DNA from 3 places in the Bradyrhizobium sp. 159 genome. Region 1 is predicted to be linked to each of the others. Evidence: predicted binding sites of a transcription regulator. Region 1 holds the regulator's gene; each other region holds the start of a gene.
What was found. The regulator LexA, encoded in region 1, represses DNA repair genes until DNA is damaged. The targets are predictions, from matches to a motif close to TGTTCNNNNTGTGTTCNG.
Positions count from the first base shown of each region.

Region 2: IVA96_RS31770 (YifB family Mg chelatase-like AAA ATPase) is a predicted target of LexA. The motif match lies at 4,150-4,167, and genes of this name have one in related genera.
Region 3: IVA96_RS14965 (PA0069 family radical SAM protein) is a predicted target of LexA. The motif match lies at 2,551-2,568, and genes of this name have one in related genera.

Region 1 covers NZ_JADPKE010000061.1:88,999-94,485, reverse strand. Annotated here, with positions in the region: gene IVA96_RS17295 (ComEC/Rec2 family competence protein) at 1-204, shown strand, start outside; gene IVA96_RS17290 (hypothetical protein) at 343-777, opposite strand; gene lexA (transcriptional repressor LexA) at 1,332-2,033, opposite strand; gene glp (gephyrin-like molybdotransferase Glp) at 2,211-3,422, opposite strand; gene IVA96_RS17275 (hypothetical protein) at 3,644-3,850, opposite strand; gene IVA96_RS17270 (HAD-IA family hydrolase) at 4,012-4,635, opposite strand; gene IVA96_RS17265 (alpha-hydroxy acid oxidase) at 4,652-5,487, opposite strand, start outside.
Region 2 covers NZ_JADPKE010000101.1:169,139-174,625, forward strand. Annotated here, with positions in the region: gene IVA96_RS31760 (ATP-binding protein) at 1-1,766, opposite strand, end outside; gene IVA96_RS31765 (hypothetical protein) at 1,977-2,444, opposite strand; gene IVA96_RS31770 (YifB family Mg chelatase-like AAA ATPase) at 2,553-4,091, opposite strand; gene IVA96_RS31775 (PilZ domain-containing protein) at 4,319-4,564, shown strand; gene IVA96_RS31780 (tetratricopeptide repeat protein) at 4,645-5,418, shown strand.
Region 3 covers NZ_JADPKE010000055.1:56,665-62,151, forward strand. Annotated here, with positions in the region: gene IVA96_RS14960 (phosphoketolase family protein) at 1-2,380, opposite strand, end outside; gene IVA96_RS14965 (PA0069 family radical SAM protein) at 2,590-3,765, shown strand; gene IVA96_RS14970 (VOC family protein) at 3,789-4,244, shown strand; gene IVA96_RS14975 (ribonuclease HII) at 4,322-5,218, shown strand; gene IVA96_RS14980 (glycosyltransferase family 39 protein) at 5,362-5,487, shown strand, end outside.

The DNA.
Region 1 (5,487 bases):
CTCACCAGCCAGGGCGCGCTGGCGTTGACGCAGCGTGGTGACGGCTTTGCGATACAGGCGGTGAGAGCAAGAGGCACAAGCCGTCCCTGGTTGCCGGCCGGCGCCGGCGAGGGTGATTTCGATGGGAGCCTTGTGCCGAGGACGGCCGCGGCCCGCAACCGGGATGCAACGCCGGCGGAGACCGACTTGCAGGTCGACGATTAGGGGCCGGACGATTAAAAACAAATGCGAAGAGTAGGTCCGGGTCCGACCGGACTCCGCAGCACACAAATTATACCATCTCGCCGGCCTCGGCCGGCGATGGCATTTCAATCCTGGCCCGACCCCGCGGGCGGGGACGGCTCAGCCAATCGGCAGGCGCGTGATCGTCGACCGGCTATCGGCAACGATCTGCGGCTTGTGCTCGCGCTCGCTGACCGGCTGCGTCACCGGCAATTGCAGCACGGTTGCGCGCTGGCCTTCGACGAGCTGCGTCACCAGCACGTATTTGCCGTCGGGGAATTCGATCGCGTCATGATGGCGGTCGGGTATGTGCGGATCGATCTTGCCGAACTTGCCGACGCGGGAGTTGATGGTGCGCGTCCAGATCCAGCGATTATCGTAACGGACGTTGTCGGCGAAGGCGAGCTCCGTTCCCGGCAGCAGGCAGACGGCCACGGTCGGATCGGCCGCGGAAGCAAAGCCGCGCGTTGAGGTGCCGCGGAACGTTGTCGACACGATCGTCTCGCCGACTTCGGCGGGGCGAGATGCAACGGCATGCAGGCTGTAGTCACACATCGGGTGCTCCTCATTCGAAGATAGCAACCCGCGCCTCCTTCGGAGGCGCAAGCCTCTATCAGAGTGGAAGCACGTAACGCTCTGCTCGGTTGTGGGCAAATCTGCGGCTGGCGTTGCCGGACACGATCACATTATCTTTCCCGAAGTCATAGGAACAAAGCTCGCTTCAGTGCATTCGGCGGATGCGAGCGCCCGTGGCCTGCGGGCGCCGAGAGGGGGAATGTGGCCAGCTTCGCCGTGGCTGTCGGTTGATGGGAGTTTAGGCGTTGCGGAATAGCTCGCTCCCTACGTGCGCAGATTGCGTGCATGGTGCTGCAATTGAGTTGCGAATGCTTGCGCGGCCGATGCAAGCGATCAGCACGCTGCGAAGGCGCTTAAAGCGATCCTGCGCACGATCTCTTCACAAGCGATGCGTGCTTGGAGCCGCATGCCGAGGATGGAGCGCCGGAGAGAGGGGCCGGATAATCTGCGCAAGACCAAAAGACTATCCAGCTGGAGCGGACCATCGTCCGCTCCAATCGGAATCATTGGTATCGAATGACCGCTGGCCCGTCTCAGTACTTGCGGTACAGCCCGATCAGCTTGCCCTGAATCTTCACCCGGTTCGGCGGCAGGATGCGCACCTCGTAGGCGGCATTGGCGGGCTCGAGCGCGATCGACGCCCCCCGGCGACGAAAGCGCTTGAGCGTCGCTTCCTCGTCGTCGATCAGGGCCACCACGATGTCGCCGGTATCGGCGCTCTCGTTACGCTGGATCAGCGCCATGTCGCCATCGAGAATGCCGGCTTCGACCATCGAATCGCCGCGCACTTCGAGTGCGTAGTGTTCGCCCGAGCCGAGCATGTCGGGCGGCACGCTAATGGTGTGACTGCGGGTCTGCAACGCTTCGATCGGCGTGCCGGCCGCGATGCGACCCATCACGGGCACCGCAACGGGACGCTCGCCTTCGTCCGCGGAAGAACTGGAGCTCGCGCGCACCTTGCCGAGATTGCCCTCGATGACGCTCGGCGTGAAGCCGCGGCGGCTGCCGGCGGCGGCCTGGAGCTCGGGCAGCTTGATCACCTCGATGGCGCGGGCGCGGTTGGGCAGGCGGCGGATGAAGCCGCGCTCCTCGAGCGCGGTGATCAGGCGATGGATGCCCGATTTCGAGCGCAGGTCGAGCGCATCCTTCATCTCGTCGAAGGAGGGCGGCACGCCACTTTCCTTCAGACGTTCGCTGATGAACCGCAGAAGCTCGTATTGTTTGCGCGTTAACATCTCGACCAAAGTCCCCCGGTTGATGTCGTTCGATTCCGAGACGCTAAATTGGAGCGGTGAACCGCTACATGCTCGAAACAAATCATGAACGGACACTATATGTTCGATATGTGTTCCGCAACTGCTTAATTTACCGTGAACGGGACAAAGTTCGCGGAACGCGTGTGGTGGATGCGTTCAGACGGGCAGGCGCAGGACCTCGCAAGGCGAGCCGGCTTCTGCCTTCGGAGCGAACGGTGCGCGGACGAGAAGTGCCTGTGCTGCAGCGAGATTCGCAAGCAGCGAGGAATCCTGGTGATTGACGGGAAGGGCCACCAACGTGCCATCGTCGCGCGTCTCCAGATGTGCGCGCAGATAGTCCGCGCGCATATCGTTTGCATCCACATCGCGGCCGAGCACGGCGCGTTCTTGTCGGTGATGAATCATGGATCGTCCCGACAAGGCGCGAATCAGCGGCACCAGGAACAGGAAGGCGCACACGTAGGATGACACAGGATTGCCCGGCAGGCCGATCACGCGCATCGCGCCGAGCCGCCCATGCATCATCGGCTTGCCCGGGCGCATCGCGATCTTCCAGAACGCCATCGCGATGCCTTCGTCCCTCAACGCCTGCTGGACCAGATCATGGTCGCCGACCGACGCGCCGCCGCTCGTGACCAGGATCTCGGCGCCGCTCTCGCGGGCGCGGCGGATGCCGGCAGTGGTGGCCTCCAGCGTATCGGCGGCAATGCCGAGGTCGATGGTATCGGCCCCCTCGCTGCGGGCGAGCGCGTGCAGGGCATAGCCGTTGGAATAGACGATCTGGCCGTGAGCGGGTGTGGTTCCCGGCATGACCAGCTCGTCGCCGGTGGCGAGGATCGCGACCTTCGGACGGCGGCAGACGGCAAGCTGCGGATGATTCATGGCGGCGGCGAGCGCGAGATCGCGCTCGGTGAGACGGGTTCCCTTGCGCAGGAGCACGTCTCCTTCGGAGAAGTCGACGCCCGCGGGGCGGATGTGGCGGCCGGCAATCGCGGCTTCCTTGATCGTGATGCGCTTGCCGTCCGCAACCGTGTCCTCCTGGATCACGACCGCGTCGGCACCGTTGGGAATGACGCCGCCGGTGAAGATCCGCACGGCTTCGCCGGGGCCCAGCGTTCCCGCGAACGGACGACCCGCCGCCACTTCGCCAATCAAGGTGAGCGTACTATCGAGCTTTGTTGCATCGCTCGCGCGCACCGCGTAGCCGTCCATCGCCGACATTGCTTCCGGCGGCTGTGTGCGCAGCGCCGGGACATCGCGTGCGAGCACGCGATGATAGGCCTCGTTGAGGGAAACCATCGCTTCAGGCAGCGGCTCCGCACCCGCCAGCACCGCGGCAAGCGCGTCAGAAACCGGCATCAGGGCCAAGGGCGGAAACTCCTGCTGAGCATATCGGCAATGGGCGGCGAAAGTTCTAGCCGAGTGCAGGCGCGAGGCAAAGGCGCCGACAGGATGATTTATCCTGCGTGATCTCCGTCATGAAGAATCGTGCTCAGACCGGTCACGGCATGATCCGGAAGGCGAGACAGACCGGTACGAGGATAGCCATGGCGAGGACGAGAAGGATGAGCGCCACGGCCGGCATCGGATCAACTCTGCGTCTGTTCGCCCGAACTGACGCTGGATGTCACGTCCGGAGCTTTGGGGCTTTGATCCTTGTCCGGCAGCGGATCGGCCTGCGACTTTAGGTCGGCGGCCTTGCTGATCAGCTTGGCGGAGAGGCGCGAATCCGAAGTTGTCTTGGCGAATTCGAGCAGCAAGGAGGCTTGCTTTGTGAGGTAGGCTTTGCCCAGCACGAGAATAAGTCCGATGTAGACGTCCCAACGGACTCATAGAGTCCGGAGGGAGGTATTCCGTTCCCGGAACTCTGTACAAAAATGTACAAAGTGAATTGGTTCCATACCCGAGCGGATTTGGGTGCCCGAAACCCGACCCCGATCCTGTTCGGCATCGGTGGTCAAATTCCCAACGCTAGCAAGGCGTTGCCGACATCACCGGGCGAGGTGACATGCACCGCCGTCAGTCCACGCGCTCGCGCCCCCTCGACGTTCTCGGCGAGGTCGTCGAAGAAGACGATTCGGCTGGCTGGCACGCCGATCGCCGCCACGACATGATCGAACGCCTCCGCATCCGGTTTGCGCAGGCCGATGCTGGACGACAGATAGAGCTCGCGGAAATGCCCGAGCACGCCGGCATATTCCTTCGAAAAATAGTCGACATGCGGCCGATTGGTGTTGGAGAAGGCATAGAGCGGCATCTGCTTCGCCGCGCGCGGCAAGAGCTCGGCGATCTCAGGCATCTCGCCGGCGAAGATCGCGTTCCATCCCTCCAGAAACTGCGCGTCGGAAATGCCGATCCCGAGCGATGAACGCAGCGATTGGAAATAATCCTCGTCGCCGATCTTGCCGACCTCGTGCAGCCGGTAGGCCTCGTCACGCACATAGCGCGCGACGATGGCCTCGGGCTGGCAGCCGGCATGCCCCGCCCAGCAGGCGATCGCCTTGGAGAAATCGATATCGAGCACCACGCGGCCGAGATCGAACAGGAGCGCATCGGCGCTGCCGGGGGAGAGTGAGGTCATCGTGTTCTTTCACATTTCAGTATCGGTAGGGCTCGTGGTCGAACAGCGGGAACGCGCTGAACACGCTCGGCGCATTCGTTGCGGTCGCCTGATGCAGGCAGGATTTGTCGATTTCGGCGAACGAGGTGGCACCCAAGAGGCCGAGGCAGCGCAGCACTTCGTCCTCCAGCAATTCCAGCATTCGCATCACGCCGGCTTCGCCGGCCGCCGCCAGCGCCCAGCATTGCAGCCGGCCGATGCCGACGATGTCGGCGCCGGCCGCGATCGCCTTGACGATGTCGGTGCCGCGGCAGAAGCCGCCATCGACCATGATCTTGGCGCGGCCCTTCACCGCCTCGACGATTTCAGGCAGCACATGCATGGCGCCGCGGCCGTGATCGAGCTGACGGCCGCCATGGTTGGAGACGTAGATCCACTCGACACCGTGATCGATCGCGATCTGAGCGTCCTCGGCGGTGGCGATTCCCTTCAGGATCAGTGGGATCCTGAACTTGTCCTTGATCATCTTCACCGTCCGCCATTCCAGACCCTTCTGGAAATCGCCGCCGGTCGCGCGCAGGCGGCTTTCGCGAACGTAGCGCTTGGCGATGTCACGTTCGCGACGGCTGTAATGGGCGGTGTCGACAGTCAGGCAGAACGCGGCATAGCCGTTCTTCTCGCTCCGGCTGACGACATCGGCGACGAAGGCATCGTCGCCGCGGACATAGAGCTGATAGAGCCGCAGCGCGTCGGGCGCGGCCTCGGCGGTCTTCTCGAGCCCCGGCTCGGACACCGAGCTCAACATGTGCGCCGCACCGAAGGTGCCGGCGGCGCGCGCGACGCTTGCCGCGCCATCGGGATCGAAGATCTCCA
Region 2 (5,487 bases), on a different contig from region 1:
GAGGCGACCTCCGGCGTCAGCGAAAGGCGTGTCGCGAGCGAGGCGGCGCGCAGCGGCTTCACCAGGAATCCGGTGAAGGCCGGGGACAGTTCCTCATGGCGCGAGCTCGAGGTCAGCAGCACCAGGCGCTGCATCGCATGCGCCCGCGCGGTTTCGCCGAGATGGTCGGAAGCGGCGGGACCGATCGCGCGATCGACCAGCATGGCGTGCCATGAACGCTCCGGCAGCAGCGCTTGAGCCACGGCGGCGTCCGCCACCATGCAGGTCTGACCGCCCCAGCGCTCCAGGCGCCGTGCGATCAGCGACGCCTCGATGCCCTCGGCGACGAGGAGAATCGGCTTGCCGGCGAGTTCGGGGCAGGCGAATGCCGTCTGTCCGCTACCTGCTTGTGACGGGGCTAGCGGCACCGCGACCTCGAAGGTCGACCCCCTGCCCGGTTCGCTCTCGAGCGTGATCCGGCCGCCCATGCGCTTGACGATGCGCTCGCTGATGGACAGGCCGAGTCCGGTGCCGCCATAGGTGCGCGCGACGCGCTCGTCCGCCTGCTCGAACTCCCGGAAGATGCGCGATTGCGCTTCCGGCGCGATGCCGATGCCGGTGTCGCGGACCAGGAAGCTGATCTCGTTCGGCCGGATGCCGGGCTCGACGATCAGCGCGACGCCGCCGCTCGCGGTGAACTTGATGGCGTTGCCGGCGAGGTTGAGCAGCACCTGGCGCAGCCGCGCGGCGTCCCCCACCACCTCGAGCGGCAGGCGCTCGTCGATATAGGACGCGATCTCGAGAGTCTTGGCCTGCGCACGCGGCGCCAGAAGCTCGGTGATCTCCTCGACCAGCGTGGACAAGGCGAACGGACGCTGCTCGAGATCGAGCTTGCCGGCTTCGATCTTGGAATAATCGAGCAGCTCCTCGATCAGCGCCATCAGTGCTTCGCCCGAAGTTTTCACCGCCCTGGCGTAGGTCGTCTGCTCCGGCGTCAGCGTGGTGTCGAGCAAGAGGCTGCCCATGCCGATGATGCCGTTGAGGGGCGTGCGGATTTCGTGCGAGGCCATCGCGAGGAAACGCGACTTCGCGCGGTTGGCGGCATCGGCCTGATCGCGCGCGTCGGACAAAGCGCGCTCGGTCTCGGTGCGGTCGGTGACGTCGCGCCCGACGCTCTGCAATTCGGCGGGCTGGCCGGCATCGCGGCGCACATAGCCCTCGCGCCAGGCGATCCAGCGCGCACCGAGCGGGGTTGCGATTTTCTGGTCGTGAACGCGCGTGCCGCTGCTCTCGCGCGCGCTGTCGCCCTGCTCCAGCACGTCGAAGTCGAAGCGTGTGCCGACCAGCGCGCTCCGGGCCTGTCCGGCCAGCGCGCAATAGGCGTCATTGGCAAAGGTGATGCGGCCGCTCGTGTCGCGCAGCACGATCAGGTCGCCCTGCTGCTCGAACAGGCTGCGGGCGCGCTCTTCGGCTTCCTTGAGCTCCCAATTGCGGTCGATCAGCGCCTCGTTGTGGGCGGCGAGCGAACGCAGCCGCTTGTTGACGAAGCGCAGCCGCATGCTCAGCGTCGCAAGACCAAGGCACGCCAGCGCGAACAGGAAGCTCGCGCCGATCGCAAAGGCGTTGGGATCGTAGCCGGAATTCTCGGACCGGCTGCCGGAGACGAAGCCATAGGCGGCGCCGAACGTCGCCGAGAAGATCATGAAGGAGCGGAGCGCGAAGGCGATACGGGGATGCTGTCGCCTGAAGCGGCGCATGCGCACCTTGATCCGGAACGTCCGACCCATCGCCACCGACCCTTGTCCGAAACCCCGTGCCCGCCGTGTGCGACGATGTCGCGTCGACCTTGCGAACAGCTTGAGGCTTTGGCGCCGCCTCCAAACAGGGTTGACGAGGTGTTAACGCTTCAGAGCATGATCCGCAAAAGTGTGCAGCGATTTTCCAAAAAGGTCATGCGCAAACAAGAAGCTAAAGCGCGATCGTGATCTCACCGCGGTTTAGAGTGAGGCGGCCTGCAGGCGGCCATGGCCGCCGCGGGCGCCGACGATCAGCGCCGCGGCCTCGCGCTGCGAGAACGTCTTCGAGCGCACATAGATGCGGTAATCGGCCGGCCCTTCGGTGGAGAGATAGATTACCTGGCCGCCGTCGACGGGCTGCGCGGCGATTGAGACCAGGCGTGTCCACGGATTGCCCTGGCAGGATTCCGATTCCGAGCCGAGGCCGTCGTCGACCACCGCGAAGTCCGCAGCGTCCGCATTGTCGGTGACCTGGACCCGTACCGTGGCCTGCGCGGGATCATCGGTGAAGGCGACATGCACGCCGGCGGTCCAGAACAGGGAGGTGAGCTCGACCGAGGACTCGCCCAGGGCAATGCAGGGATGCGAGACCGATCCGATCTCGCCGCGGGCGAACACCGCCGCCGCCAACAGGGGAACAACCGAGGCCAGGATCTTGAAACGCAACATGACACTCTACTCGCCCGCCCCTCGGGAACTCGAGTTGGAAACACATGGGGCTTATGGTTTGCAGAGCGTAAAGGAAACTCGTTACCGCCGGGTTGATGCGCGTGTGCTTCACGCCATCTGCCGCACATCCTCCGCGAGTGCGCGGTAGGATAGCGCTTCGGCGAGGTGCAGCCGGCCGATCTTGTCCGCGTTGTCGAGATCGGCCAGTGTGCGCGCGACCCGCAGCACGCGGTGATAGCCGCGCGCCGACAGCCGCATGGTCTCCGCCGCGTCCCGCAATAGCTTGGCGCCTTGCGCATCCGGTTTTGCGATCTCTTCGAGGACCGAGGCCGGCGCCTCGGCATTGGTACGGACGTTCGGCAGGCCGGCATCCGCATAACGCGCAAGCTGGATGTCGCGTGCCGCCGCCACGCGCGCGGCGACTTCGGCGGAGCCTTCCGCCGGCGGCGGCAGAATCAAATCGGCCGCGGTCACCGCCGGCACCTCGATGCGCAGATCGATGCGATCCATCAACGGACCGGAGATGCGCGCTTGGTAGTCGCCGGTGCAGCGGTCGATGCGGCCGCGCTTGCAGGCATAGCCCGGCTCGAACGCGTTGCCGCAGCGGCACGGATTCATCGCGGCCACCAGCATGAAGCGGGCAGGGTAGGTGACGCGATGATTGGCGCGCGACACCGCGACCTCGCCGTTCTCCAGGGGCTGGCGCAGCGAATCCAGCACGCGCGGATCGAACTCCGGCAGCTCGTCGAGGAACAGCACACCCTGATGCGCCAGCGAGATCTCGCCGGGTTTGGCGCGCACGCCGCCACCGGTGAGCGCGGCCATGCTGGCGGAATGATGCGGCGAGCGGAACGGCCGCCGCGCGGTCAGCGCGCCGCCCTCGATCTCGCCGGCGACGGACGCGATCATCGAGACTTCGAGCAGTTCGCCGGGCGACAGCGGCGGCAGGATCGAGGGCAGGCGCGCCGCCAGCATCGATTTGCCGGCGCCGGGCGCGCCGATCATCAGCAGGTGATGTCCGCCCGCGGCTGCGATCTCCAGCGCCCGCTTGGCGCTCTCCTGGCCCTTGATATCGCGCAGGTCGAGGGACGAGGCGGCGGCCTCATGCACCTTCGGTGAGGGCCGCGACAGCACCTGCGTGCCCTTGAAATGGTTGGCGATCTGAATGAGTGATTGTGCGGCCATGATCTGGATGTCCGGGCTCGCCCAGGCCGCCTCCGAGCCGCAGGCTGCCGGGCAGATCAGGCCCTCCTCGCGCGCATTGGCGCCGATCGCGGCGGGCAGGACACCTGCGACCGGCGCGATCGATCCGTCGAGGCCGAGCTCGCCGAGAACTGTGAAGCCGGTCAGTGCATCGGGCGGGATCGCGCCGATCGCCGCCATCAGCCCGAGCGCGATCGGCAGGTCGTAATGGCTGCCCTCCTTGGGCAGGTCGGCCGGGGCCAGATTGACGATGATCCGCCGCGCCGGCAGCGCCAGCCCCGAGGCGATCAGAGCCGAACGGACCCGCTCGCGTGCCTCCGACACCGCCTTGTCCGGCAGGCCGACGATGGCGAAGGCCGGCAGCCCCGGGGCGACCTGCACCTGCACGTCGACCGCACGGGCCTCAATCCCCTCAAAGGCGACGGTAGAAACCCGCTGAACCATGCTCGAACCAGCCTGCCCTTTCGCGCAATTAGGGGTAGCAGAGCCTAGCGCCTTTCGCAAGAACAATACGGGAACATGCCCTAGGACCGAGAAAATCCTACCCGATCGTAAACGTGAAGCGGACACTACACCTCGAATGCGAGCGGCTCTCCTCAGCACATTCCAACGAATGTCCGCTACTCCTACCCTTGCGGGATGGGCCGTGGTCTAACGGGTGAAGAATTCAAATGCTTGCAAATCGCCGGAGAAGCGAACGTCGGGTATGCAGCCGGCTCGCCAAAATCCACTTTGGCGCGGGCTCGCTGCCGCGCGACTGCACGATCACGGATATCTCGGATGGCGGCGTGAAAGTGGTGGCGGAATTCCTGGAAGTGCCGCCGCAATTCACCATCATCTTCGCGCCCGATTATTCCCGCCAATGCCGCCTGCGCTGGCGCATCGGCTGCGAGTTCGGCGCGGAGTTCGTCGATTAGGCCTTAATGGCCGCGCCTCCTTAACGGGGCTTTAGCGTTAATGGGTAAGCATCTCTGATCAGTCGCCGAGTGATCAGAGTATGTCCAAGCGTCCGTCTCCCGCCTCTCCTTCGGCGAAATTCCTGCTTCCCGCGTTGATGGTGCTTGTCCTCGCCGGCTGCCAGACCAATGGCATCGAGGATGTCACCGGCGCGCTCGGCGTTAGATCTGAAGCCAGTGTGAAGGCCGACGCCAAGCCGGACATGGACACCTTGCGCGAACGCTATCGCGCCAAGCCCGGTGATCCCGGCGTTGTGCTCGCCTATGGCAAGGCGCTGCGCGAGAGCGGCCAGCGGGCGCAGGCGGTCGCGGTGATGGAGCAGGCCGTGCTCGGCCATCCCAGCAACAAGGCATTGCTCGCCGGCTATGGCCGCGCGCTCGCCGACAACGGCAATTTCCAGCAGGCCTTCGACGTCCTCGGCCGAGCGCATACGCCCGAGGATCCGGACTGGCGCATCCTGTCGGCGCAGGGCGCGGCGCTCGATCAGCTCGGCCGCAATGAGGAGGCGCAGCAATATTATGCGACCGCCTTGAAGATCGTGCCCGACGAGCCGCAGGTTTTGTCCAATCTCGGCCTGTCTTACATGCTCCAGAATAATCTGCCGCGGGCGGAGGAAACGATGCGCCGCGCGCATGAGCGCAATCCCGCCGATTCCCGCGTGCGCGCCAATCTCGCGCTGGTGCTGGGGCTGGAAGGAAAGCAAGCCGAGGCCGAGGCCATCGTGAAGGCCGACCTGCCGCCGGACCAGGCGGCGGCAAAGGTCACGGCGCTGCGGCAATTGCTGGCGAAGAAGCAGCAGCGGGCGGACAAATAGCTCGCGCCGTTTGGATTCTCGTTTTTGGCGCGCTTTCTTGACGCGAACCGGGATCCGTCGCTCGAAAAC
Region 3 (5,487 bases), on a different contig from region 1:
CGCTGTTCGGCCAGACCCACTCGCGGACCTCAGGCATGTCCTCGCCATGCTCGCGGACGTAGCGGGAATGTTCGATCAGCTTGTCGCGGAACTGTTGCTTGACCTGCGCAGCCCTGGTCGCAAGCCCCGGCACGCGCTCGATCGCCTCGATCGCGAGATGGTAGCGGTCGAGCCCGTTGAGCACGACCATGTCGAACGGCGTCGTCGTGGTGCCTTCCTCGGCAAATCCGCGCACATGCATGCCGGTATGATTGGTGCGGTTATAAGTCAGCCGGTGAATGAGATAAGGATAGCCGTGATAGGCGAAGATCACCGGCTTGTCCGATGTGAACAGGCTGTCGAAGTCGCGGTCGGAGAGGCCGTGCGGATGCTGCGCCCGAGGTTGCAGCGTCATGAGGTCGACGACGTTGACGACGCGGATCTTCAATTCGGGCAGCGCCTTGCGCAGCAGGTCGACGGCGGCGAGCGTCTCCAGTGTCGGCACGTCGCCGGCGCAGGCCATCACGACGTCGGGCTCTGCGTTTGCCTCCTCCGTGCCCGCCCAGGTCCAGATGCCGATGCCGGCGTCGCAATGCGTAGCCGCCTCCTGCATCGACAGCCATTGCGGCGCCGGCTGCTTGCCCGCGACGATGACGTTGATGCGGTTGTAGGTGCGCAGGCAATGATCGACGATCCACAACAGCGTGTTGGTATCAGGCGGGAAATAGATGCGGACGATGTCAGCCTTCTTGTTGGCGACGAGATCGACGAAACCAGGATCCTGATGGCTGAAGCCGTTGTGGTCCTGGCGCCAGACATGCGAGGTCAAGAGATAGTTGAGCGAGGCGATCGGGCGGCGCCATGGCAGATCGCGCGTCACCTTCAGCCATTTGGCGTGCTGGTTGAACATGGAATCGACGATGTGGATGAAGGCCTCGTAGCAGGAGAAGAAGCCGTGCCTGCCGGTGAGCAGATAGCCTTCGAGCCAGCCTTGACAGAGATGCTCGCTCAGGACCTCCATGACGCGGCCGTCCTGCGCGAGATGCACGTCGTAAGATTCGGTTGGCTCCATCCAGACGCGTTCGGTTGCCTCGAACACCGCGTCTAACCGGTTTGATGCCGTCTCGTCCGGGCCCATGATGCGGAAATTGCGCGCCTCGGCGTTGAGGCGAACGACGTCGCGCAGGAATTTGCCGAGCTCGCGTGTGGCTTCCGCCACGACACCGCCGGGCTGCGGTACCTCGACAGCGAAGCTGCGGAAGTCCGGCAGCTTCAGCTCCTTCTTCAACAGTCCGCCATTGGCATGCGGATTGGTCCCCATTCGCCGCTGGCCTTCGGGCGCGAGCGCCTGAAGCTCGGGAATCAGCGCCCCGCTGGGGTCGAACAACTTGTCCGGCTCATAGCTGCGCATCCAGTCTTCGAGCACCTTCAGATGCGCCGGATTCTCGCGGCAACTCGCAACGGGCACCTGATGCGCGCGCCAAAAACCTTCGACCTTCTTGCCGTCAACCTCCTTCGGGCCGGTCCAGCCCTTGGGGCTGCGCAGCACGATCATCGGCCAGCGCGGTCGCTCGACGCTTTTGCGCCCATCGCGGGCGTGCTGCTGGATCGAGCGGATGCTGACGAGCGCGACGTCGAGCGCATCCGCCATGGCCTGGTGCATCAATTTGGGATCGTCGCCTTCGACGAACAGCGGCTCATGGCCGAGCCCGCGGAAGAGGTCGCGGATCTCTTCGTTGCGCATCCGCCCGAGCACGGTGGGGTTGGCGATCTTGTAGCCGTTGAGGTGCAGGATCGGCAGCACCGCGCCGTCATGGGCCGGGTTCAAGAACTTGTTCGAGTGCCACGACGCCGCCAGCGGGCCAGTTTCGGCCTCGCCGTCGCCGACGACGCAGGCGACGATGAGGTCGGGATTGTCGAATGCCGCGCCATAGGCGTGCACCAGCGCATAGCCGAGCTCGCCGCCCTCGTGGATCGAGCCCGGCGTTTCCGGCGCCGCGTGGCTCGGAATGCCGCCGGGGAAGGAGAACTGCCTGAACAGCTTGCGCAATCCCTCAGTATCGCGCGCGATGTCGGGATAGATCTCGCTGTAGCTGCCTTCCAGATAGGTGTTGGCAACCATGCCCGGGCCGCCATGGCCGGGACCGCAGACGTAGATCACGTTGAGGTCGAGCGCACGGATGACGCGGTTGAGGTGAGCATAGATGAAGTTCAGGCCGGGCGTCGTGCCCCAATGGCCGAGCAGGCGCGGCTTGATGTGCTCGGGCCGTAGCGGTTCGCGCAACAGCGGATTGTCGAGGAGATAGATTTGCCCGACCGAGAGATAGTTGGCGGCACGCCAGTAGCGATCGAGGAGATCGAGTTCGCTGCTCGCGGCGCGCAATTGTCGTTGATTTGTCATGTTCTTGCCGACCTTCACCCAGCGATCGTCATCAACATTGTTCCGGCGCGATTGATCCCTTCGCCATGAAACGGGATCGCCGCCCCGCCGGTGTTTCGTGAGGTCAAGGGCGCGCGCCCGAAGTTTGGGCAGCGCTACTGTGCATGGGGTTGTTTTCGCGTTTTTGCTCTTGTTCTTGATTTGTTCTGGGCGCGTGCTATGTTGGGTTCATGAGTCGAGCATCTTCTCGTGCCCTCAAGCACCCGCCGGTTACGGCGCCCTCCGAGCCGGCGGGTGCGCCTTCTGATTTTCCTGTCGATTTTCCCGAGCTTGGCGTCGCCATCGATCGCGCACGCAGGCGAGGGCGGGGCGCCCAGTCCAACGCCAGCGGCCGTTACGAGGCCGAGGCCCGCGTCGCCTTCGACGATGGCTGGCAGAGCCTGGAGGAACTGCCGCCGTTCAAGACCACGGTCGGGATCGACACCTCACGCAAGGTGATCACCCGCAACGATTCCCCCGACATCGGTTTCGACCGCTCGATCAACCCCTATCGCGGCTGCGAGCACGGCTGCGTCTATTGCTTCGCGCGGCCGACGCACGCCTATCTCGGCCTGTCTCCCGGGCTCGACTTCGAGTCCAAACTGTTTGCCAAGCCCGAGGCGGCGGCGCTGCTCGAGAAGGAACTCGCTGCCAGCGGCTACGAGCCGCGGATGATCGCGATCGGCACCAACACCGATCCCTATCAGCCGATCGAGCGCGAGCGAAAGATCATGCGAGGCATCCTAGAGGTGCTGGAGCGCGCCGGGCATCCCGTCGGCATCGTCACCAAATCGGTCCTGGTGGTGCGCGATATCGACATTCTCGCGCGGATGGCCAAGCGCAACCTCGCCAAGGTCGCGATCTCCGTCACCTCGCTCGATCCGAGGCTCGCGCGCACCATGGAGCCGCGGGCGGCGACGCCGCCGAAGCGACTGGAAGCGCTCAAGCAGCTCTCGGAGGCGGGCATTCCGACCACTGTGATGGTCGCGCCCGTGATCCCCGCGCTGAACGATTCCGAGATCGAGCGCATTCTTGATGCCGCAGCCCATGCCGGCGTCAAGGAAGCCTCCTACGTGCTGCTGCGGCTGCCGCTCGAGGTCCGCGATCTGTTTCGCGAATGGCTGATGGCGAACTATCCAGACCGCTACCGCCACGTCTTCACGCTGATCCGCGACATGCGCGGCGGCCGCGACTACGATGCGAAATGGGGCGAGCGGATGAAGGGGACCGGCCCGATGGCCTGGACCATCGGCCGTCGCTTCGAGATCGCCTGCGACAGGCTCGGCCTCAACAAGCGGCGCTCCAAGCTGACCACCGATCACTTCGCGCGGCCGAAGCGGAACGGCGATCAGCTCAGCCTGTTCTGATCGCGAAGTGGACGAGGCGTAACATGAGTGAGGAAACCACCGTGCCGGTGCCGCGGCTGACCGTAGTCACGCTCGGTGTCAGCAACATCCGCGCCAGCATTGCCTTTTACGAGGCGCTCGGTTTCTCGCGCCTGCTCAAGGCGACCGGTGAGGCGGTCGCATTCTACGACACCGGTGGTCCGGTGCTCGCCTTGTATCCCTGGGATCAGCTCGCCGCCGACGCCGGGTTGCCGGACAATCCAAGACCGCCGGCATTTCGCGGGATGACGCTCGCCTGGAACTGCCGGACGCGCGAGGAGGTCGATACGGTGCTGGCTTTCGCTGTCGACAAGGGTGCAGCGCTGCTGAAAGCGGCGCACGAGACTGATTACGGCGGCTATTCCGGCTATTTCACCGATCCCGATGGCCATCCTTGGGAGGTCGTGGTCGCACCCGGGATCGAGGTGGGCGAGGACCGACGGGTGCATTTGGCGGAATAGGGCGGCTCACCTGAATAACGGGAATTGTCTCGGGTTCCAGGTTGCGCTGGCGAAGCCGCTTGCGCACGATCCCCACCATGATTCGGGACAAGTCCGCCAAGAAGCTGGCCAAAGACACGCCAAAAAAAGACGGTGCGAAGAAGGCTGCGCCTGCCAACACGTTGGAAGGCAAGCCGCCGCAAGCCAAGTCGTCGGAAACTAAGGCGTCGGAGGTTCAGGCTTTAACCGGCAAAAGCGCCGGCCGGAAAGGCATCATTGCCGTGGCCCCGCCGAGCTTCCGTCGTGAGCGCGCGCTGATCAAGCGCGGCGTCTGGCCGGTCGCAGGCTGCGACGAGGCCGGTCGCGGACCGCTCGCCGGCCCCGTGGTGGCGGCGGCCGTGATCCTCGATCCCGACCGCATTCCCCGTGGCATCGATGATTCCAAGCGCCTGACCGCCGAAGAGCGCGAAAAACTGTTCGACAAGATCTGCGCCACCGCGCAGGTCTCGGTCGCCGTGGCTTCGCCCGCGCGGATCGACCGCGACAACATCCTGCGTGCTTCGCTATGGGCGCTGAAGCGCGCGGTGGTGGCGCTGCCCGAGGCGCCGCGCCACGTCTTCGTCGACGGCCGCGACCGGCTCGATACGGAATGCGACTGCGAGGCCGTGATCGGCGGTGACGGCATCGTGCTGTCAATCGCGGCCGCCTCCATCGTTGCCAAGGTGACGCGGGACCGGCTGATGTGCGCGCTGGCGCAGGACTGCCCCGGCTACGGCTTCGAGCAGCACAAGGGCTACGCTGTCCCCGAGCATCTCGACGCCCTGGATCGCCTCGGCCCCTCCATCCACCACCGCAGCTTCTTCGCCCCCGTCGCCGCCGCCCGCGCCAAGCACATGCCCTGGACCGTCGAGCCGGCGCAGGATCTGTTCTCTGTCGCGGAGGTCGAGGTGCAGGTGGAAGCCCAAATCGAGATCGACGCGTCTGCGAATCTCTAGGTGTTTCCTCCGCAGCCTCCCCCATCCGTCAAGCCCGGCATGACGACTTGCGGCGGTTGCCACGACGCGCAGCGCCCTTTATCAAAACAGGTGTGAGCGAACAGGGCCGGCTGGACGGGTTGGCTGCATCTTTCGGACGTTGCATGCGGTTTACCTCGCTGGTCATCGAGCTCATTCGCGCCCGGCCGCGGCTGATCGTGTGGATCGCCGTGCTGCTCCAGGCGGCGATGTGGCTGTTCGTGGCGCTGGTGTTCTACCGCAGCCCGCCC